3 regions of the Paraburkholderia sp. SIMBA_053 genome follow, and region 1 is predicted to be linked to each of the others. Evidence: predicted binding sites of a transcription regulator. Region 1 holds the regulator's gene; each other region holds the start of a gene.
The links. Region 1 encodes FNR, which switches genes on or off when oxygen is low (the NO sensors DNR and NnrR bind a similar motif). Its sites were predicted from a motif close to TTGATNNNNATCAA; they were not measured.

Region 1 (7,268 bases):
ACGGCCCAACTGTTTTTCATACTTGTAGAGCCAGAGCGTGGCAGCGGCATGTACCGGCGGATTTACATCGCTGAAGTTCCACTCGTAAGCAGGAATCTGTCCGCTAGGGTGGAAGTACAGGTTCCGCAGCATCAACAGCAGCTGTTCTTTGGCGAAGTCGAAATCCACCAGCGCAAGCGAGACCGTGTGAAACGCCAGATCCCAAGCCGCGTACCACGGGTACTCCCACTTGTCAGGCATTGAGATCACGTCCGCGTTGAGCATGTGGAACCAGTCAGTGTTGCGCACGTCGCGTCGAGCCGAGTCCAGCAACGGATGGCTCTTATGCTCGCGTAACCACTTTTCCAGGTCGAAGTAGTAATACTGCTTGCTCCATAACATCCCGGCCAGCGCCTGCCGATGAACACGGCGCTGATCCTCCGTCAGCGTCTTTGGTGCAATGCGCTCGTAGAACTCGTCAGCCTCGGCGATGCGGCTGTCGAACACCTTCTCGAAGCCGTCGAACGCATTCTCCATTTGCGCTGCTCGTAACCGCAGCCGGAACGTCTTGCTGCCTCCGGCTGGCACCTCGACAGCATAGTGAGCCGCTGCCTTCGTGCCGCTTTTCGCGGGATTGACCGCGTCCGCTCGCGAGACGACGTAGTCGTGAAACGCGTCCTTCACGTAAGGAGACGAATTCGCCACGCCCCACAGACGCTGAGCATTGCTTTCATTTTCGGTGAACAGAGCCTCGCAATCTCCATCGCAATATAGCCAGTACTGCCTTAGCTCATGATGGGTGGCGCGGATAATGCCGGACCCCGCTTCGGTCAACGAGGGTTTCCGGTCGTCGCCGCCCCACGACCAGGTGTTGCGGAACCAGAGTGTCGGCAAGATCCGGATCTGTGCCGCATCCGGTCCGCGGTTGTGCACGGAAATCCGTACGAGTATGTCTTCCGGATCTGCCTTCGCGTACTCTACGAACACGTCGAAATAGCGGTCTTCGTCGAAGATGCCAGTGTCGAGCAGTTCGTACTCCATTTCTGTTCGCGATCTTTTGCGGTTGGTTTCGACAAGGTCCCGGTACGGATATTCCTTCTGCGGATATTTGTAGAGATACTTCATGTACGAGTGCGTGGGCGTACTGTCGATGTAGAAGTAATACTCCTTCACGTCCTCGCCATGATTGCCTTCGCTATTGGTGAGACCGAACAGGCGCTCCTTCAGGATCGGATCTTGCCCGTTCCAAAGCGCGAGCGCAAAGCAGAGCCGCTGCTGATCGTCACACAGTCCGCCGAGTCCGTCCTCGCCCCATCTGTACGTGCGTGAACGCGCCTGGTCGTGCGAAAAATAGTCCCATGCGTTGCCGTCGTCGCTGTAATCCTCCCTGACCGTCCCCCATTGCCGTTCGCTCAGGTAAGGTCCCCACTTTTTCCACGGGACCTGAGCTTCACGCTGTTCGTTCAAACGCTTCTGCTCCGTGACATCCACAATTGCGTCAGCCATGGTTTCAGCTCCGATACTGGGGTGAATCGATTCCGCTCGACCGTCGTGACATACCCGGCTTGACGTCGTCCTGATGGCACGCTTTCGCCTGACTAAAATGGACGTACCGACCCTTGAAACTCAGGCACCGTTCCGAAACTACGTCTCGGCCCAATTTCCTCCTGAACGATCAACCATACGGTGAATGCAGCCAATAGGACTTTGGTCCCACGGTTCGATAGCACTACGCAAATTGAGAAATGCCGACAGCCTCCTGTCGAACGGTCACCGCGCGCGCGGTTCAAGTTTCGTCGCCACCAGCGAAGAGGCCATGCTCGGGTGGCGCCTGCTCGTGATCGATACATTGGACATGCCAGTGCCCAGTCATCAGCGCGCGGCCGCGCTTCGCGCACCATTGCGCGCGCCCGGTTTCGCCTTCAAAGGGACCGTCGCAACCGTTGAGATCCAACCCTTCGAGAACGCATAGCGGTGTGGCGTCGTTGGGGCCGCACACGAGCGTATTGCCGCAATCCATGTGCAACGAACCCCATTCCGGCAGTTCCAGCCCGAGGTGACCCTCGCGCGACCATCGCCGCGTGTCCTCATCGAGCCAGAGGATTGCAAAAGCCATCGGATGGACGCAATTGAATGTGTCGAGATGAACTGTGAGGCGCATGACAATCTCCGAACGTAGCTGCCGTCAATTGACCCGGACTACGGGAACCGTGGTTTTCGCAGGGCGGTTATTGACTGAGTACCCATTGCACCAGCGTGTGTGCGTCTTCTGCCGATATCGGCCCGCCACGATCGGCTGGCAACGGCATCGCCATGTCGCCCCAATGCGCCTTGCCGCCTAACCGCAGCTTGTGCTCAAGCATGAATTGCGCGTTCGGAACGTCGCGGTAGCGAGCGGCGATCTGCTCGAACGACGGCGCGAGGAACGGTGCGTCACGTGTGTGGCAGAACATGCAGTGATGCTGATCGACCAGAGCGGCCGGCTCCGGCTCGGCCTGAACGGCGGTAGCAACCAGCAGAAACGCGGCACATGCGAGACGGCAGCGACGGGATATGGCATTCATGGCGCGCGCTCCGGTGCATGGGAATGAGACCAGTGTAAGGTCGGCCGCTGCTGCGCCGTTGACCTCGATCAACCGGAATAAGGCGTGTGAATTTGACCGGCAGCGCGTAGATCCTATGCTGATGACAGGCACACTGCGATGAGACCGCATACGCCATACAATCGGGTGGCTGTCGCGAAGATTCGGGCTTCAGAGCCGATTCACTGCGCGAAGAAGATCTGCTCGCTGCGTTTGAATTGATCGGCGTCGCATCGAACAAGCAGACAATCAATCTGCTAAACAGGGATGGCGCAAAGCCGTGCTCTTACACAGTGGTTACTTCCGCTTTTGTGACTGAAACCCACGAGTCTATTGTTTTGGGGCGACAGAGGTTCAGTACTGACCAAAGGGAGTTCCTATGCGCGCAATGGTTTTCGATGGTGACTCACCGATCCTACGCGAAGATGATGTGCCGGATCCTAAGCCCGGTATTGGAGAAGTACTGATCGACGTTCACGCGTGCGGCGTGTGCCGTACCGATCTTCACCTGGTCGATCGCGAGCTCGATCGTCCTAAGCGGCCTGTTATTCCCGGTCATGAAATCGTCGGCACGGTGGCGGAAGTGGGCGCCGGCGTGACGGGTTTCGCTGTCGGAGATCGCGTGGGGGTGCCGTGGGTCGGCTATACGTGCCGCCATTGCCGCTACTGCCTCTCGGCGCGGGAAAATCTCTGCGACGAGGCCCGTTTCACCGGCTATACGATCGACGGCGGTTACGCTGAACGCACGGTTGCGGACAGCCGCTACTGCTTTCATCTGCCGGTACAGTACTCCGATATCGAGGCGGCGCCGCTGCTATGCGCAGGACTCATCGGCTACCGCACCTTGAGCATGGCGGGCGACGCACGGCGCATCGGTATTTACGGTTTCGGTGCCGCGGCGCATATCGTCGCTCAAGTGGCGCGTCATCAACGGCGCACGGTCTATGCATTCACGCGGCCCGGCGATCAGGCGGCGCAGCAACTCGCACTACGGATGGGTGCGGCGTGGGCTGGTGACAGCAACGAGGCGCCGCCCGACGAACTCGATGCGGCGTTGCTGTTCGCCCCGGTCGGCGCGCTCGTTCCACAGGCTTTGCGCGCAGTCGTGAAAGGCGGTGTAGTAGTTTGCGGCGGAATCCACATGAGCGACATTCCGTCGTTTCCCTATTCGTTTCTATGGGGCGAACGGCGCCTTGTTTCGGTCGCAAATCTGACTCGCGACGACGGGCTGGCTTTCATGCGCATTGCGAGTGAAGCGCGGCTCACGCTTGAAACCACGACTTATGCGTTGGAGGACGCAAATCGCGCACTCGCCGACCTGCGCGATGGCCGCCTGACGGGCGCAGCGGTGCTCGCCATCAAACCCGAATGAGGCCGTCGTGATCGAGAATCCGGATGTCCTTGCCGCGCGCATCGAGTAAGCCGTCGCGCTGGAACCGCGACAGCATCCGGCTCACCGTTTCGAGCTTGATCCCAAGATAGCTGCCAATTTCCTCGCGCGTCATGCGCAGATGGAACTCGGCCGGCGAATAGCCGCGCTTTCTCAGGCGCTCCGACAGATTCAGCAGGAACGTGGCCACACGCTGTTCCGCTGACATCGTGCCGAGCAGCATCATCTGCGACGATTCACGCACGATCTCGCTGCCCATCATACGGTGCACGTGCTGCTGAACGGCCTTCACTTCGCGGCACATCGTCTCGAGCAGATGAAACGGAATGATGCAGACCTTGCTGTCCTCGAGCGCTACCGCATCGCAGCTATGGTGACCGGAGCACACGCCGTCGAACCCGAGGGAATCGCCGGCGAGATGAAAGCCCGTCACATGCTCCCGGCCGTCGCGGTGCATGACGACGGTCTTGAACGACCCCGCCCGCACTGCATAGATGCTCTCGAACGGATCGTTCGTGCGGAAGATCGTCTCACCCTGCCTGATAGTGCGTGACGGACAGATGAGCGCTTCGATTCTCTGCAACTCCTCGGGCGTCAGGCCTTGCGGCATGCACATCGGACGCATCGAACACGACGAGCAGCGCATCGCGTCCTTGCGCGTCGCGCGGTCCGTGGTACGTCCCTGTTCCGGCGTCGATGCAACATGCAGCGGGACGAATGTGCGAGAGCTGACCGGATAAGAGACAACGTCAGACATGATTTGCTCCAGATTGAAGAGGGGTGCGTGCACGATGTTCGCTGGCGATCCGCTGGATCGCGCTTCGCGCAAGTTCGAATTCGCGAGTCTTGTCGAAAAAGTATTGCGCGCCGCACGTCAGGCACGCGCGCCGGAACCAGGCGCCGGATCGGTTCGTCAGCACCATCGTGATGACGTGAGGCATGCGTTGCGCGAGCAGGGCCAGCAATTCCATGCCGCTACCGCCGTTCAGATGCAACTCCGTCACCACAAGGTGAGCTGCGCGAGCCTCGATGCCCGCGAATGCAGCACCGGGCTCCTCGGCCTCACCGACAATTTCTACGCCCTCGAGTGAGCCGAACAGCGCAGCCATACGGCGCCGTACCGGGAATGCATCGTCGACGAGAAAGACACGCAGGGCGGGGTGGTTGAGGCCTGAGTTCATGCCTCGAAGTATCGGCCGCGCCATCTCAAAATAAAATCGGCGAGGAGCGAACTTGGAGTAGGCGACGAAGAAGGGCTGTAGGGCGATTCCTACAGCATGCGTCGCAGGCCGCCAGCGGGGCGGTGGGGGCGTTTAAATATCGTCCTCTTCGTCGCTGACCAGTTTGTGACGCATCGCATAACGCACCAGCGCGGCTTCGTGCGGCATCTGCATCTTTTCGAGGATGCGCGTCTTGTAGGTGCTGACGGTCTTGGAGCTCACGCACAGCTCCGTCGCGATTTCCGTGATCGTCTGACCGGCAGCAATGCGCTTGAGGACGTCGAACTCACGGTCTGACAGGCGCTGATGTGGCAACAGATCGGTGGGCTCGTTCAGGCTCTGCGCGAACCGCTCGGCCATCGCAAGGCTCACGTAGACGCCGCCTGCGGCCACCTTTGTCACCGCCGCCACAAGCTCGGCGCTTGCGCTTTCTTTCGTCAGATAGCCGGACGCGCCCGCCTTGAACGCGCGCACTGCGTATTGCTGTTCGGCATGCATGGTCAGCACGAGGATACGCAGCGCCGGCTTTTCCTCCTTGATCTGTTTTATCAGTTCGACGCCGTTGCGGCCCGGCATCGACAGATCGAGCACCAGCACGTCTGCAGCGGAAGCGCGAATCAGCGCGATGGTACTCGCACTGTCACTTGCTTCGCCCACCACTTCGAAGCCGCTGGCCCCCTTGAGGATATGACGTAGACCATCGCGCACAAGTGCATGATCGTCGGCGAGCAAGACCCGGGTCATGATTGCAGCTCCTGCATTTGCACTGCCTCCGCTGGAATGGTGACGCTCAACGCAAAGCCGTTGCCTTGTGAGGTTTGAATGTCGACGGCGCCCCCGAGCATGTGCGCGCGTTCGCGAATGCCGAGCAGACCAAACGACTTGCCCGCCAGTTCGCCGTCACGATGCGCGCCCTGGCCGTTGTCGGCGATGCGCAGCACGAATGCCTCGTCGCCGGCGCGCAGGCTGAGTGTGACGAGCGTGGCGTCGGCATGGCGCGCAACGTTCGTCAGCGCCTCCTGCACGATCCGGAAGAGGGCAGTTGCGCCCGCGGGGCTGAAGCGGGCGTCGCCGGTTTCGATGTCGCGCTCCACGTCGATGCCATAGCGGTTCGTGAAGTCGTTCGCGAGCCACTCGACTGCGGGGATCAGTCCGAGGTCATCGAGCATCACCGGCCGCAGATCGGCGGCAATGCGGCGAACCGACGCCACGGTCGCGTCGATCAGGCGGCGCATGCCCTGCAAATGGTCGCGCACCAGCTCGCTGGCTGACCCGCCAAGCGTCTCTTCGACCGATGAAATGTCCATTTTCAGCGCAGTCAATTGCTGACCGAGGTCATCGTGCAGTTCGCGTGCGATGCGCGTCTTTTCGTCTTCGCGGATCTTCTGCAGGTTGGCGGACAGTTCGCGCAGTTCCTCGCGCGCCCGCTGCTGGGCATGCTCGGCTCTGACCCGTTCGGTGACGTCCCGCAGCATCACGGTGTAGAGCCTCGCGCCGCCGTCGCGAGTCTGCGAGATGGAGGCCTCGATCGGGAATTCCTCGCCGTTTGCGCGCAAGCCGGACAGCACGCGCTGCCGGCCCATTTGCCGGTCGGACACGCCCGTCACGCCGAACTGTTCGACATGCCGGGCGTGCGCTGCGCGAAACCGCTCCGGAATGAAGCGTTCGAGCGATGCGCCGATCGCCTCCATTGCCGTGCAGCCGAAAACCTGTTCTGCCATTGGATTGAAGAGCACGATGCGCTGCTGTTCGTCGATGGTGATGATGGCTTCCATTGACGAACGGATGATCGCCATCATGCGCGCTTCGTTCACACCGGACTGATTGATTGCAACGCTTGCCTCGCTGCGCGCGGAAGAGGCTTCCCGGCGCGCGCGCAGAAGCATGAATGCACTCGTGGCGACGAGCAGCGCCGCGGCGACGCAGATGAACAGCACCGGATCGAGCCAGCGCCGCGCGGCCAGCATCACTGCCAGTGCCGCGACGAAGGCGGCGGCTGCCGCGAGCGCGGGTCGCGCCGCAAACCAGTTCGACCGCTCGTGCGGCACCGCAGTGTGCGGCGTGGGCGTTTTACCGCTGACGGGCATGTGCGCCTCT
Region 2 (7,268 bases), 970 kb from region 1:
CGCAAGGTCTGCGCGGCGTGCCAGCGGCGGCACGGCCATGACCGAGGCTGAGAATTCGCGGTCGTCAAACGGAGATTCGTTCATAAGGCGGACACCCGAAAAGTCGTAGCGTCTACGGTAGCATCTGCTTCGAAAAGTTGTCAAACAACTTGGTCCGCAACGATTCCACGATCGTCGCGTGCGGCAAAATGTTAAGACGCTTCACCACGCTTTCGTATGACAATAGAAGGAATGAACTGCATAGTGCGAAACGGTGATTCACGCAGCAGAAGCGGCCGGGCCAAGCAAAGACGTGGCATGGCGAATGGAGCGGTTTTGCCCGTTTATTTGGCATTCGCGAAATGCGATATGAGAGGAATGGACCGGCAGAAGCTCAACACCCTGCTGCTTGGGGATTGCAGCGAAATTCGCGATACACGCAAATCGACGAAGGGCGAATGCGCAGGCAGGTTTATTCGCGTTCCGTTAAACGTGAGTTAAAGGCCGCGTATAGAGCGGACGGCTCCAGGTTGCAAAACATTTTTTAGTGATAAATTGTCCGCACTAAAGCAGTCGCACATAAAAACCTGCGCAAATAACCATACAGGCTATTTGCGAGTCTGAGAGAGTGGAAATTGGCGCTACATTTTATCGAGCAGATGGCACCGCTACTGGAGGCCGCCGACGAAGCGGAATGGTTCAGCGCGGTGACCGGTCTTGCGGAGAGCTGGGGATTCGACCGGCTTCTGATCGCAATGCTTCCGCGCCCGACCATTCGGCTTGAAGACGCTTACATTCGCAGCACCTATGCGCCGGCGTGGCGCCGCACCTACGATGAGCAAGGCCTGGTTCATATAGACCCAACGGTCGCACATTGCGCGACACGCTCGTCGCCGCTAGTGTGGTCGCCGGAAATCTTCACGACCGCGCCGCAGCAGTCCATGTACGAAGAAGCGCGCGCCCACGGATTGCGCGCGGGCGTGACACTGCCGATTCACGGCCCGAATCAGGAGGCCGGCATGATGTGCTTCGTGAACGACGCCAATCCGACGGATACCTTCTGGCGTCATATCGACGTGGTATTGCCAAATCTCGTGCTATTGCGCGACCTGGTGATCGATACCAGTCAGCGCCATTTGCATGCGCACACGCAAAGTTTGTTGCCCAAGCTGACGCCGCGCGAACGCGAGTGCCTTCAATGGACCGCGCGCGGCAAATCCACGTGGGAAATTTCCCATATCCTGAACTGTTCGGAAGCCGTGGTGAACTTCCACATGAAGAACATCAGGACCAAACTCGGCGTGAATTCGCGGCGCGCAGCAGCCGTGATTGCGACACAACTGGGGCTTATTGACCCGGGTTGAGCAACGCCGCCGCGTCGCGGCTGTGAAGCACCCGCTCAGCCCGGCCGAGGTCGGCGTCGGAAACGGTTTTCGTGAAGTACAGGCCCAGCAGAATCGAGACAGGCGCCGGGATTTCCGCACCGGACTCAAAGCGGCTGCCGCGCGACTGCGTGACGCCGAAGCGAGCCCAGAAGCGGCGCTGGCTTTCTTTCTTCTTTTTGCGGTACGCAATGATCAACACCCGATCTACCGCTGTGGACGGCTCCGCCGAGCGCGTTTGTAGACCGGTTTGCGGTTGCCAGTGATTGTCGAGATGTTCCATTTTTGTGTCCCGTCGGTTGAGTGCTGTTTCCTGTCTCAAATTCTCCGATATCCGATAAGCATGCACACCTATCCAGGTAGATAGGTAGCGGAACGATTCAGAATGCATAAGTTTTCCTGCGTATTGGTTTCCCCAACACGTTCAGGAGAACGTCATGCAAACAGCGATCCGGATTGGAATGCGTCAAGAGTTCGACAACGAAGACATCAACGAGATGTATCGCCTGCGGGCACGGGTGTTTCACGGACGGCTCGGATGGGATATTCCGACCATAGCGGGCATGGAAATCGACGGCTACGATGCGCTGGGACCGCATTACATGCTGATCCAGGCCGACGACCGGCGCGTGCGTGGCTGTTGGCGTCTGATGCCGACCGAGGGACCGAACATGCTGAAGGACACCTTTCCTCAGTTGCTGCATGGCGCTGCGGCGCCGGTCGGGCGGCATATCTGGGAATTGAGCCGCTTCGCGATCGACACGAGCGGCGAGGAAAAGTCGTTCGGCTTCGCCGACGTGACGATGCAGGCAATTCATGAGCTCGTCACTTTCGCCGACCGCATGGGCATCACGCGCTATGTGACGGTGACCACCACCCCCATCGAGCGGCTGTTGCGCAAGACCGGAATCGAGATAAGCCGTCTCGGCTCACCGCTGCAGATCGGTGTGGAACGCGCGGTGGCGCTGGATATCGCCGTGAGTCCGAAGACCCGCACGGCGTTGTTCGGGCCGATCGCCGCAGCCGCTTAGCTACACCTCGCTGGTCCGCTGCTCGCCGCCGGCCGCGCTTCGCCGTGTTGGCAACGGCCGGTTAGACGGCGCGCAGCGGGCCACGCGACGCTTGCCTCACGAACCAAACATCCGTTCGAGCGCGTTTTCCAGGTGCGCTCGCATTGCCTGCCCCGCTGCCTGCGGGTCCTTGCGGCGGATCGCGTCGAGCACCGCCCGGTGTTCCGCCTGCACGAGACGCTGCCGCTCCACCGTTTTTACGAGCGACAGGTTGCGTGACAAATTCATGCTGAAAACTATCTGTTCTTCGATGAACGACATGACCGTGATGAAAAACGGGTTCTTCGACGCGCGCGCCACCGCGAGATGAAACAGGAAGTCGTCCGACGCGCCAATGCCGCGCGTCTCGATGATCCGTTCGAGTTGATCCCATGCGTGCTCGATCGCCGCAATGTCGTCGGCGTCCGCTTTGAGCGCCGCGTGCTCGGCCGCGCCGGTCTCCGTGACAATGCGAAACTCGTAGCAGCGGCGGATGTCGGACAGCGTCTCGAGCGGCGCGAAACGCCGCACGTCCGGGTCGGGTCGCCGCGCGACTGTCGTACCCGAGCCATGACGCGTCACGATGATGCCGTCAGCCCGCAGCCGCGCCAATGCCTCGCGCACCGTGGGTCGCGAGGTCGAGAAGCGTTCGGCGAGCGCATGCTCGGTAGGCAGCCGCTGGCCTTCCTTGTATTCACCTTCAAGAATGCGATTCAGGATGTCGCCGTAGATCTTGTCGGGCAAGCCCGTCGTTTTTCGCTCATTCATCGGCCGGGCGCAGCAGCTTGTCAGAGTAGATCCCGATTGTAAGGCAAACCGCGGCGGCAATCGCCGCGCTTCGGGGTCGCTGCATCGGGCAAAAGAGCGCCCACGCGTCTTGAAACGGCGGCCGTCTAGCGAGAGCAACGTCAAAATTTGTGAACCGGTTGATTTACATCCTGGCTGAAGCGGCGTTTCTGAACGATCATTAAAGCTCGCAACCTGACCTGGAGCGGAAATGTACACACGCATTCTTGTGGCGGTAGACGGCAGCCAGACTTCTCGCCGTGCTTTCGAAGCAGCGCTCGCGCTCGCCCGAACCAACGGCGCTGTTTTGCAGCCCTTGTACGTCGTCGAAAATACGCCAATGTATTTCGAAGCGCCGGGCTATGACCCTTCAGTGCTTCGCAATAGTCTCATCGAACAAGGTAAGGAACTCGGCGTGGAGCTCGCACGCGAAATGGACGCGCAAGGTGTGAAGGGAGAGATCGTCGTGACCGAAGCGCCGTCGCTCGACGACGTTTCCACGGCCGTGCTGAAAGCCGCCGCCGACTTCAACGCCGACTTGCTCGTCATGGGCACGCACGGTCGGCGCGGATTTCAGCGCCTGATTCTCGGCAGCGTCGCGGAGCGTTGTGTGCGCCAGGCTCGCTTGCCGGTGCTGCTGATCCCGTCCGCGGCGAGTAAATCGTCCGGCGATGCGCAAACGCCAGACTGATGCCGCGAGCGTCACGCCAGAGAGTAAGTGGCAAGTAAGTGAGGCAAGCCGCGCCGCGTGCACGATCGATCCTACGTCGGTCCGCCTCGCTGCAATGCGCGATGGGTGACGTGGTCGTCGAGAAGGCGCCGCATCGTGGCCAGCAACGCGGGCCCGTCCACCGGCTTGCGTAGAAACCCGTCGAAGCTGACGAAGGCGGGAGGACTCGGCTCTCCCGAAACGAGTATGAAAGCGACGTCGGCCAGCCCGGGCAGTGTGCGCAAGCGGTGACATAGTTCACTGCCCGACATGGTCGGCATGCGCCAGTCGGCAACCACGACATCGACGGGCGAAGCCATGAACTGAGCTAGCGCCGACTTACCGTCCAGCGCAGTTTTTACTTCGTAGCCCTCGGCGGAGCAAATCGCGCTCCATGCGTCCAACGCCTCGGCGTCGTCATCTACCAGCAGTACGGTTGCCATGTGCAATTGTCCTATCGCTTCGACAACCTGCGTCGCAACGCGCATGCCAACGCGCTCCTCAATTCGCGCCAATCGGCTTACGCGCCGCAACATGCATGCGAAGCGGGAAATGGCGAAGCGGTCGCGTCGCAGCATACTGATTGCCGCGCGCGAGCACCTCGCCTGTTGCTGTTAACAATAGCAACTCAATTGCAACCCGGTGGGCAAACTGCTTGACGGCGCAACTTCAGGCGCGCGCCAATGCGGCTGCCACCAGGCGCTGCTGTTCTACGCGATGCGCGCGTATCGACGAATCCGCGCCCGACGGACTCTCGCGCCGGCACACGTCGAACACGCGGCAGTTCGCCGGAACCGCTCCCTCTATGTCATCGCGCACGAAGTGCCATGCGCCATGCTTCTTTTCCTCTTCCTGGGCCCACACCACCTCCGCAAGATTCGGGTAAGCGGCGAGTGCAAGCGCAAGCTCGCTCGTCGGAAACGGGTACAGCTGTTCTATCCGGACGAGCGCAGTCTGCGTCTCGCGAGAAGCATCGCGCGCCGCCTGCAGGTCGTAGAAGAACTTGCCGCTGCACAGTACGACGCGCGTCACGTCTGCAGGCAACGCAGCACCACTGTCCTGCAGCACCGGAGCAAACGCACCGTCGATCAATTCGCCGAGCGGCGCATGCGAATGCGCATTGGCATGAAGCTGCCCCTTCGGCGACATCACGACAAGCGGCTTCGGCTCGACGCTCAGCGCCTGTTCTCGCAGCATATGGAACCACTGCGACGACGTCGACGGCATCACGACCTTCATGTTTCCGCCTGCGCACAGTTGCAGGAAGCGGCTGAGATACGCACTGGAATGCTCGGGACCGACGCCTTCATGACCATGCGGCAGCAGCATCGTCAGACCGGACGGTTGATCCCACTTGTACTCGCCCGCGGCGATATATTGATCGATGATCACTTGCGCGCCGTTCACGAAGTCGCCGAACTGCGCTTCCCAGATAGCAAGGTGCGACGTGGACTGAACGCTGTAGCCGTACTCGAAACCCAGCACGGCCTCCTCGGTCAGCGGTGAATTGATGATGTCGAACTCGCCCTGATGCACGCCCAGATTTTGCAGCGGCACATAAGGCTCAGTTGCGCCGGAAGCCGCGCCCGAAATTGCGCCTTGCGAGTGCCACACCGCATGCCGATGCATGAAGGTGCCGCGGCCCACGTCCATGCCGGAGATGCGCACACTGTGCCCGTCGTCGAGCAGACTTGCATACGCGAGGTTTTCCGCGAAACACCAGTCGACCGTCGCGGTTTCCGCTTCCACGCTCCGCTGCCACTTCGCCGTGATGTCGCGCACGAAGTCATGTAGACGCAACCCCGGCGGCGTGCGAGTCAACGCTGCAGTCAGCGACTGCAAGCGGGCGAGCGACAACGGCCGCGTGCGCTTCGTGCGCCTGGCCGGTTTCGCGGGGTGCGCGGGTCCGGCACCGCTCGTCCGGTCGGCGCGTTGCTGCGACAACGTTTGCGTGGGCGGCGTCAGAAGGTCCTTCAATGCATCGGCGCGCAACATCTCGAGTGGTGTCTCCTCACCGATGGCCGCGTGATAAAGCTCGGTGACGGTCTGATGCGCCGAGATTGCCGCCTGCTGCGACGGTTGCGTCAGAGCAGGAATATCGTGTTCCGAATGACCGAGGCGCCGATATCCGATCAGATCGATGACGACGTCGGCTTCATACTCCATCCGGTACTGCAATGCGAGCTTCGCGGCGCGCAGGACCTCGTCGGGACGGTCTGCGTTCACGCGGATCACGGGCGCGTCGATCATTCGCGCGACGTCCGTGCAATAGGAATGGCCTTCGGTGTCCATCCGGTTCGGCGTAGTGAAGCCGATCTGATTGTTCACGATGACGTGGACCGTGCCGCCCAACGCGTAACCGTCCTTACGCGTCATGTTCAACGTTTCCATCACGATGCCCTGGCCCGCGAACGCCGCGTCGCCATGCACGACCACCGGCAGGCATCCAAAGCCGCGATGTTCGTCCTGGTATGCACGCGCCATTCCGCTCACAACCGGATACACGCTTTGCAGATGCGACGGATTGTGCGCAAGGAAAATCGCAGTGTCGCCATGGGGCGTCTGTCTGACGGTGCTGCCGCCGAGGTGATAAGGCAGATCGCGCTGCGTGGCCGCGACAGCGGAATTCGGATCGAGGCAATCGACGAGCTTCGCCGGATCGAAGCCCATCACGTTGACGAGCACATTGAGGCGCCCCCGATGCGGCATGCCCGCGAATACCTGCTGAACGCCTTGAGCGGCAGCCTGATCGACAATTGCTTCGAGAAGCGGCACGAGACTTTCGCAACCTTCGAGTGAGAAGCGCTTCGCATGCTCGAAAACCGCCGCCACATGACGCTCCCACATTTCGGCGGAGATCAGGCGGCGCAACAGAGCGCGACGCTGTTCGCGGCCTGGCAACGGCGCAAGCTGTTCCGACTTGAGCATTGCGGATAAACGCGCACGACGCTGCGGATCGCGAATGCCGGTCAGATCGAGGCCGATCGCGCCGCAATAGACGCGCCTCAGTTGGCGCTCCAGTTCATGCACCGCCGCCGACGGCGGCAGCAGCGGGTTTTCTGCGCCAATCGGCTGCGCCGGGTCCAGTCCATGAAACACTGGGTCGAGCTCGGGCACGTCGGGCAAGGGCGTGAGGCGCAGCGGATCGAGCGACGCCTGACGATGACCGTGTTGACGGAACGCGTCGATGAAGCGCCGGACCTGCAACGTCCGCGCTACCGGCGACAGGTCGCCTGCCGGTTCGATAACCGCGCTGGCCGGCGAGCGTGAAAGAACAATCGATTCGGAAGAGACGTGTGACATGTTTTGATAGCGTGCGGAAGAAACCGTTAGTCGGATTTCGCTGTCCGCATTGCGATGCTC
Region 3 (7,268 bases), on a different contig from region 1:
GACGGCCCGACAATGCCGAGCGCGCCGACCAGTTCCTGACCGACGCGGAACACGGGGGCCGAGATGCCCGACGTTTCGCGATCGCGTTCGCCCATCGACAGATAGACGTAGCGGGAGCGGACCGTTTCGTACGGCTCGCCCGGTTCGCCTGCGAACGCAAGCAGCACGCGTCCGCCCGCGCCGCGTTCGAGCGGCTGAGTGTCGCCTTGCTGCACTTCCGCGCGAATCGAATGACGCGATGCGATGCGGTAGAGGCACACGCGGTGATCGCGCTCGCGCACATGAAACGAAACGGCCTCGCCGGTTTCCGCGCTGAGTTCCTTCATCGCGGGCAGCAGGACGTCGCGCAGATCGAAGCCGGCCTCGTAGACGGCGCTTAGATGTATTGCCGCGGACCCGATCCAGAAGCGGCCGTCGTCGCGGCGAATCAGAAGCTGGTGATGGCAAAGCGCCTGCGCAAGCCGCGAGAGGGTGCTCTTGTAGAGTCCCGTGCGCTCGGACAGCTGCGTTAGCGTGAGCGGTTCGTCGTCGCGGCGAAAGGCGAAGAGAATCGACGCCGCACGATCCAGAACGTCGATTCCACTGGCCGTGACGCCTTGCGGCGCGCGCACAGTTTCACTATTGCGAGGCATATGTCCGTCTCCGTTGGGTTCTATCAGATAGAACTGATACTCGTCCGATGGAACAATGCTATTCCGATCGCTTTTCGCCGTCAATCACTGAGCCGTGCGTCGTGTCGGTGATATCCCTGAGCGACAGGCGACGATGGTATCGCTACCATCGCATTCATCCCGAAAAGCTCCACCCGTCGGCAGTGCGTGTGGCGTGATGGTAGCGTTACCATGGAGACATCAGTGGCGAACCGCAAAACCTCGGAACAGCTGCGCAGCTATCGCTGGTATGGCGTCAACGACCTTCGGTCGTTCGGCCATCGGTCGCGCACTGCGCAAATGGGCTATCACGCGTCCGATTACATGGGCAAGCCGGTGATCGCCGTCGTCAACACGTGGAGCGAGATCAACTCGTGTCACACGCATTTCAAGCAACGCGTGGAGGAGGTCAAGCGCGGCATCTGGCAGGCCGGCGGCTTCCCGGTCGAGATGCCGGTCATGACGCTCGCCGAGCCGTTCCAGAAACCGACCACGATGCTGTACCGCAACTTCCTCGCGATGGAGACCGAGGAAATCCTGAAGTCGTATCCGTTCGACGGCTGCGTGCTGATGGGCGGCTGCGACAAGACCACGCCCGGCCTGTTGATGGGCGCAATCAGCATGAACCTGCCGTCGATCTTTCTGCCCGCCGGCCCGATGCTGCGAGGCAACTGGAACGGCCGCACGCTCGGCAGCGGGTCGGACACGTGGAAGTACTGGGCCGAATTGCGCGCGGGCAAGATCACGGAAGACGAGTGGAAGGGCATTGAGAGCGGCATCGCGCGCTCGCCTGGGCACTGCATGACGATGGGCACCGCGTCGACCATGACGAGCGCTGCCGAAGCACTCGGCCTTACGTTGCCCGGATTTTCGTCGATTCCCGCGGTCGATTCGCGGCATGCGCAGTTCGCGTCGCTAACGGGCCAGCGCATCGTCGAAATGGTGTGGACCGATGTGAAGCCGTCGGACATTCTCACCGCGAAATCATTCGATAACGCCGTGACCACCGTGCTGGCCATGTCGGGTTCGACCAACGCGATCGTGCATCTCGTGGCGGTCGCGCGCCGCGCCGGTATCGACCTGACGACGGCAAGGTTCGACGAGCTTTCGCGCATCACGCCGGTGATCGGCAATCTGCGCCCGTCGGGTCAGTATCTGATGGAAGACTTCTTCTATGCCGGCGGCCTGCGCGCGTTGCTGCTGGAACTCGGCGATCTGATCGACGGCTCGCAGATGACCGTCAACGGTTCGACCCTCGGCGAGAACATCGCGGGTGCTGAAATTTTCAATGACGACGTGATCCGCAAGCGCGGCAATCCTGTGGTGGCGAGCGACGGCCTCGCGGTATTGACCGGCAACCTTGCGCCGGACGGCGCCGTCATCAAGCCCGCGGCGATGGAGGCACATCTGCTGAATCATCGCGGCCGCGCCGTGGTGTTCAAGGACTACGCGGATATGGCGGCGCGCATCGACATGGAGGACCTCGACATCACCGCCGATTCGGTGATCGTGCTTCAGCACGCGGGTCCCGTCGGCGCGCCCGGCATGCCCGAATGGGGCCAACTGCCGATTCCGCAGAAGCTGTTGAAGCAGGGCGTGCGCGACATGGTGCGTATTTCCGACGCGCGCATGAGCGGCACCAGTTATGGCGCGTGTGTGTTGCATGTGGCGCCGGAGTCGTTTGTCGGCGGCCCGCTTGCTCTCGTGAAGGACGGCGACATGATCCAACTCGACGTGGCCGCGCGGCGTCTGCATCTGGAAGTGAGCGATGAAGAACTGAGTGCTCGCAAGGCCGCATGGCAGCCGCCGAAGCTTCCCTTCGAACGCGGCTTCGGCGTGATGCATCAACTGCATGTATTGCAGGCGAATAAGGGTTGCGATTTCGACTTTCTCGAAGAGCCGGTGAAAACAGCGGCCGCGCCAAGCGCGCCGACCACACACGATGCGCCGGGTGCGAAGAGCAGCGAACCCGAAATTCACTAATCAAACCGGAGCCCTGAGATGACCGCATCCGAAATCGTCGTGAGCGAAGCGACGCTCGAACAACTGAGACACGTGAGCACGGCCACGTTGACCACGCAACTCTTCAAGCGCGGTTTGCGCAACGTGTTTTTGCAAGGTGTCGCGCCGCTCGCCAAGCCGGCGCCAGGCACGCCGAATCTGGTGGGGCCCGCGTTCACGTTGCGCAATATCCCGGCGCGCGAAGACCTCGATCACGTCGGCGTGTTTCAGGACCCGGACCATCCGCAACGCAAGGCAGTCGAGACCGCGCCTGTCGGCAGCGTGCTCGTGCAGGACTGCCGCGGCGAGCGCTCGGTGGCGTCGGTGGGCTCGATTCTCGCGCTGCGCCTCGCTAAGCGCGGCGTCGCGGGCATGGTGTCGGACGGCCCGGTGCGCGATAGCGGGACCATCGCGGCATTGGGCTTGCCGATCTGGTGCGCGGGCGCGAGCGCGCCGCTGAATCTCGCGAAACATCATGCGGTCGATATGAATGTGCCGATTGCCTGTGGCGGCGTGCCGGTTTATCCGGGCGATATCGTCGTCGCGGATGTGGACGGCGTCGTTATCGTGCCGCGCGAGATGGCCGCCGATGTCGCGCGCGATGCGGCCGAGCAGGAACAGCTCGAGGCGTTCATCGCTCAACGGATCGACGAAGGCCGGCCGTTGCGCGGCACGTACCCGCCCAATGAAGAGACCATGGCCGCTTATGCGCAATGGCGCGCACAACGCCAATGAGCCGCTGCGACGCCTGAGTACACGTCATTCACGCTTGATCTATCGCAGGACACAGGTCCGCGCATCGAACGCGGCCGGAGGAGACGCTGTGAGCACCACGACACTGGCAATCGCCGAATCGCGCCTGATCAACCGCCTTGCGCTGCGCCTGATGCCGCTGCTGGGGCTGCTCTATCTGGTCGCTTATATCGACCGCTCCAATATCAGCTTTGCCAAGCTGCAAATGCTCGGAAGCCTCGGACTTTCCGAGGTTGCTTATGGGCTCGGCGCGTCGCTGTTCTTTATCGGCTACCTCATTTTCGAAGTGCCGAGCAACGTGATGCTGCACAAGTACGGCGCGCCGCGCTGGATGGCGCGCATCATGTTCACGTGGGGCGTCGTGACGATACTGCTCGCTTTCACGCAGAACGCCACGATGTTCTACGTGCTGCGCTTTCTGCTCGGCGCATCGGAAGCCGGTTTGTATCCTGGTGTGATCTATTACCTCACGCTGTGGTTTCCGGCGCGGCATCGTGTGCGTATGCTCGGCTATTTCACGGTGGGCAGCAGTCTCGGCAATATGGTCGGCGCGCCGATCTGCGGCTGGCTGCTCGACAAGGGCGGGATTGCAGGGCTGCATGGCTGGCAACTGGTGTTCATCGTCACGGGGCTGCCGTCGGTTCTATTGACGGTCGTCGTGCTGTACCTGCTGCCGTCGTCGCCGAAACAAGCGAAGTTTCTTTCCGCCGACGAGAAAGAGTGGCTCACGCACACGCTCGACGCCGAAAGCGCGCAGATCAAATCGGGCGTCGCGACGCACGGCTCGCTGCTCAGCGTGCTGACCGAGCCGCGCGTGATCGGCATGGCGCTCTACTACATGATGCTGTCCATCTCGGTTTACGGCGTGAGTTACTGGTTGCCGACGCTGGTGAAAGGCTTCGGCGTGAGTAATACGACGAACGGGCTGCTGAACATCATTCCATGGCTGATGGCGACCATCGTGCTCGCGTGGCTGCCTTCCAGGTTGCGCGGTGCCGGCAATCGCGCAATCGTCGCGATGCTGGTTTCGGCTCTGCTGGGTGTCGTGTGTTTTCTGAGCGCGGTGTTTCTGCCGACCAACACGCTGCGATTCATCGCGTTGTGCTTTGGCGCGCCGTGCATGTATCTGCTGATTCCGTGCTTCTGGACCTTGCCGCCCAAATTCCTGTTCGGCGCGCGTGCTGCAGCCGGCATCGCTGCGATCAATTCGCTCGGCAATATCGGCGGCTTCATCGCGCAGAATCTCGTGCCGTGGGTTCGGCAGACAACGGGCAGCGTGAAGGCGCCGATGCTGATTCCCGCGACCTGTCTGCTCGTGTTCGCCGTCATTACGCTGTTGATCTTGCGCCGCGAAAGAGGCGCACGCGGGGCGCAGCATGCTGTCCCCGTGACCGAGTAGGCTGTGCGACGACGCTTTGACATGCGGCGCGTCTGACCGAGCCGCGTTCGGGCAGCCGACATTTAGCGAAAGTCGGCGTGGTTCAGCCAGTTTAGAATACGGCGCGCGATCCATTAACTTCCGTCAGCACTCATGCCGAATCAGAAACCGCCCGCTGCCGCTGCCGCCGACGCCGATCTGCCCGACGCGGTGGCGCCCGCCAGACGCATGCGCGGCGGCCCGAAAGGCCTGCGAATCACCGACGTCGCGGCGCAAGCGGGTGTCTCCCCGATCACGGTATCGCGCGTCTTCAACAGTCCTGCGACGGTCGCGCCCGAAACACTCGAACGCGTGCGCCAGGTCGTGCAAAAGCTCGGCTATGTGCCGAACCGGCTTGCGGGCGGCTTGTCGTCGTCGCGCTCCCGGCTGATTGCCGCGATCGTGCCGACCATCGCCCACTCGCTGTTCTCGGAAACGATTCAGGTCTTCAGCGAGACGATGTCGCGCGCGGGCTACCAGGTGCTGCTCGCCTTGAGCGGCTACGACGATTCGAGTGAAGAGGCGTTGCTCGACGCAGTGCTGAGCCGGCGGCCCGAAGGCGTGCTGCTGACCGGCGTCGCGCACACCGACTCCTTGCGCGAGCGGCTTGCGAACGTCGGCATTCCGATCGTCGAAACATGGGACATGACGGATCAGCCTATCGACATGCTGGTCGGTTTCTCGCATTACCGGATCGGCGTCGCGGTGGCCGAGCACTTCCTGCAAAGGAACGTGCGCAAGCCCGGGCTCGTGTCGGCAAACGACCAACGGGCGCTCGCGCGTCGCCGTGGCTTTTGTGAGCGGCTCGCGCAGGGGGGCATTCGCGACATCGCAGAAGTACTCGTCGCGCCGCCTAGTTCGGTTGCACTCGGCAAGGCGGCATTGCCTCGGCTCGTCGAGCAGTCCCCCGATATCGACGCGGTCTTTTGCGGGTCGGACCTGCTCGCCATTGGAACGTTGAGCGCGGCCAGACAATTGGGACTAAGCGTGCCGTCGCAGCTCGCGATCTGCGGCTTCGGCGATCTGGAGTTCGCGACCGAGACGACGCCCGAGCTCACCTCCGTGCACGTCGACGGCACACGGATCGGGCTCACCGCGGCGCGCTGCCTGCTGGACCGGCTGGCCGGCACCGAGCAGAACAAAGTAACCGACGTGGGCTTCCAGATCGTGGAGCGCGCAACGACCTGATCCGGCTTCGGCAATATCTCCATCACGCCGTTGAATAAGCGGCGCCTGTCAGGCCGTCATGGCCTCTTTCCCTTGGTGTCTTTGCGATTGACGACGCGGCGAATCGAGCCGCCGCGGGCGCGTAATACTTGACGCAGATCAGAAATACATTCACTCGCGACTATTGCGCATGTGCATGCGCACGTGCATCGAATGCCGATGCGGACATTGTTTGATTTAGCTTGTCCGAGATCATGTTCCAGGCCGGTGGGCGCTCTTAAAATCCGACCGCGCATGAAGTAATTGGTCTGGTCTTCATGGCGATAACATTGTGTAGCGTTCCAGATCGGTCCATGGAAATCAGGCAGATATGGTGAATAAGAAAACCATTGAACGGGTGTTGGTACCCGTGGGGGCTGGACTCGTCGCGTGTCTTGCGGGGTGCAGCAATCTCGACGTGCTCGATCCAAAGGGCAGCGTGGGTGTGGCCGAAAAGTCGCTGATCAGTACGGCGACGATGGCCATGCTGATCGTCGTCGTGCCGGTGATCGTCATGATCCTGGTGTTTGCCTGGCGTTACCGCGCAAGCAACCGTAGCGCGACCTATGCACCAAAGTGGGCGCATTCCACCGCGATCGAAACGGTGGTGTGGACCGTTCCTACTCTGATTATTCTGTTCCTCGGAATTCTGACGTGGAATACCACGCACGAACTCGACCCATACCGGCCCATCGAATCGGCGGTCAAGCCGATCAAGGTCGAGGTCGTGGCGCTCGACTGGAAGTGGCTTTTCATCTACCCGGAACTCGGCGTTGCTTCGGTCAACCAGCTTGCGTTCCCCGTGGGTACACCGGTTGATTTCAAGGTCACATCCGATTCCGTGATGAATTCGTTTTTCATTCCGCAACTCGGAAGCCAGATCTACGCAATGGCGGGCATGCAGACGCAACTTCATCTGATAGCCGACCATGCCGGCGATTACGCCGGTATCTCCGCCAACTTCAGCGGTAAAGGTTTTTCCGACATGAAGTTCCGCGCGCTCGCCGTCACGCCCGCTCAGTTCGATGCGTGGGTGGAAAAAGTGAAGGCCTCGCCGCGCCGGCTCGATATGAACGAGTACAACTCGGTGGCGCAACCGAGCGAGAAGGAGCCGGTCGGCTATTTCTCGACGGTGGACCCGAAGGTCTTCACGAACATCATTGCAAAGTACAACAACGGCAATGTTCTCGATTTGCAGAACAGCAATTGCCGCACAAGGGGTTAGCATATGCTCGGAAATC

Region 2: a site for FNR is predicted at 3,337-3,350, ahead of SB753_RS05465 (universal stress protein). Genes of this name have one in related genera too.
Region 3: a site for FNR is predicted at 6,138-6,151, ahead of cyoA (ubiquinol oxidase subunit II). Genes of this name have one in related genera too.

What each region holds. Positions count from the first base shown of each region.
Region 1 is NZ_JAWRXU010000001.1:222,698-229,965, reverse strand. It holds gene SB753_RS01075 (MGH1-like glycoside hydrolase domain-containing protein) at 1-1,485, opposite strand, end outside; gene SB753_RS01070 (DUF3564 domain-containing protein) at 1,766-2,140, opposite strand; gene SB753_RS01065 (c-type cytochrome) at 2,208-2,543, opposite strand; gene SB753_RS01060 (zinc-dependent alcohol dehydrogenase family protein) at 2,941-3,933, shown strand; gene fnr (fumarate/nitrate reduction transcriptional regulator Fnr) at 3,920-4,708, opposite strand; gene SB753_RS01050 (response regulator) at 4,701-5,132, opposite strand; gene SB753_RS01045 (response regulator transcription factor) at 5,265-5,915, opposite strand; gene SB753_RS01040 (PAS domain-containing sensor histidine kinase) at 5,912-7,258, opposite strand.
Region 2 is NZ_JAWRXU010000001.1:1,196,440-1,203,707, forward strand. It holds gene SB753_RS05440 (dihydrodipicolinate synthase family protein) at 1-84, opposite strand, end outside; gene SB753_RS05445 (helix-turn-helix transcriptional regulator) at 639-1,343, shown strand; gene SB753_RS05450 (hypothetical protein) at 1,327-1,644, opposite strand; gene SB753_RS05455 (acyl-homoserine-lactone synthase) at 1,799-2,392, shown strand; gene SB753_RS05460 (FadR/GntR family transcriptional regulator) at 2,489-3,178, opposite strand; gene SB753_RS05465 (universal stress protein) at 3,408-3,887, shown strand; gene SB753_RS05470 (two-component system response regulator) at 3,959-4,348, opposite strand; gene SB753_RS05475 (2-oxoglutarate dehydrogenase E1 component) at 4,575-7,208, opposite strand.
Region 3 is NZ_JAWRXU010000004.1:503,002-510,269, forward strand. It holds gene SB753_RS17310 (IclR family transcriptional regulator) at 1-632, opposite strand, end outside; gene araD (L-arabinonate dehydratase) at 843-2,633, shown strand; gene SB753_RS17320 (ribonuclease activity regulator RraA) at 2,652-3,386, shown strand; gene SB753_RS17325 (MFS transporter) at 3,475-4,803, shown strand; gene SB753_RS17330 (LacI family DNA-binding transcriptional regulator) at 4,936-6,009, shown strand; gene cyoA (ubiquinol oxidase subunit II) at 6,359-7,252, shown strand; gene cyoB (cytochrome o ubiquinol oxidase subunit I) at 7,256-7,268, shown strand, end outside.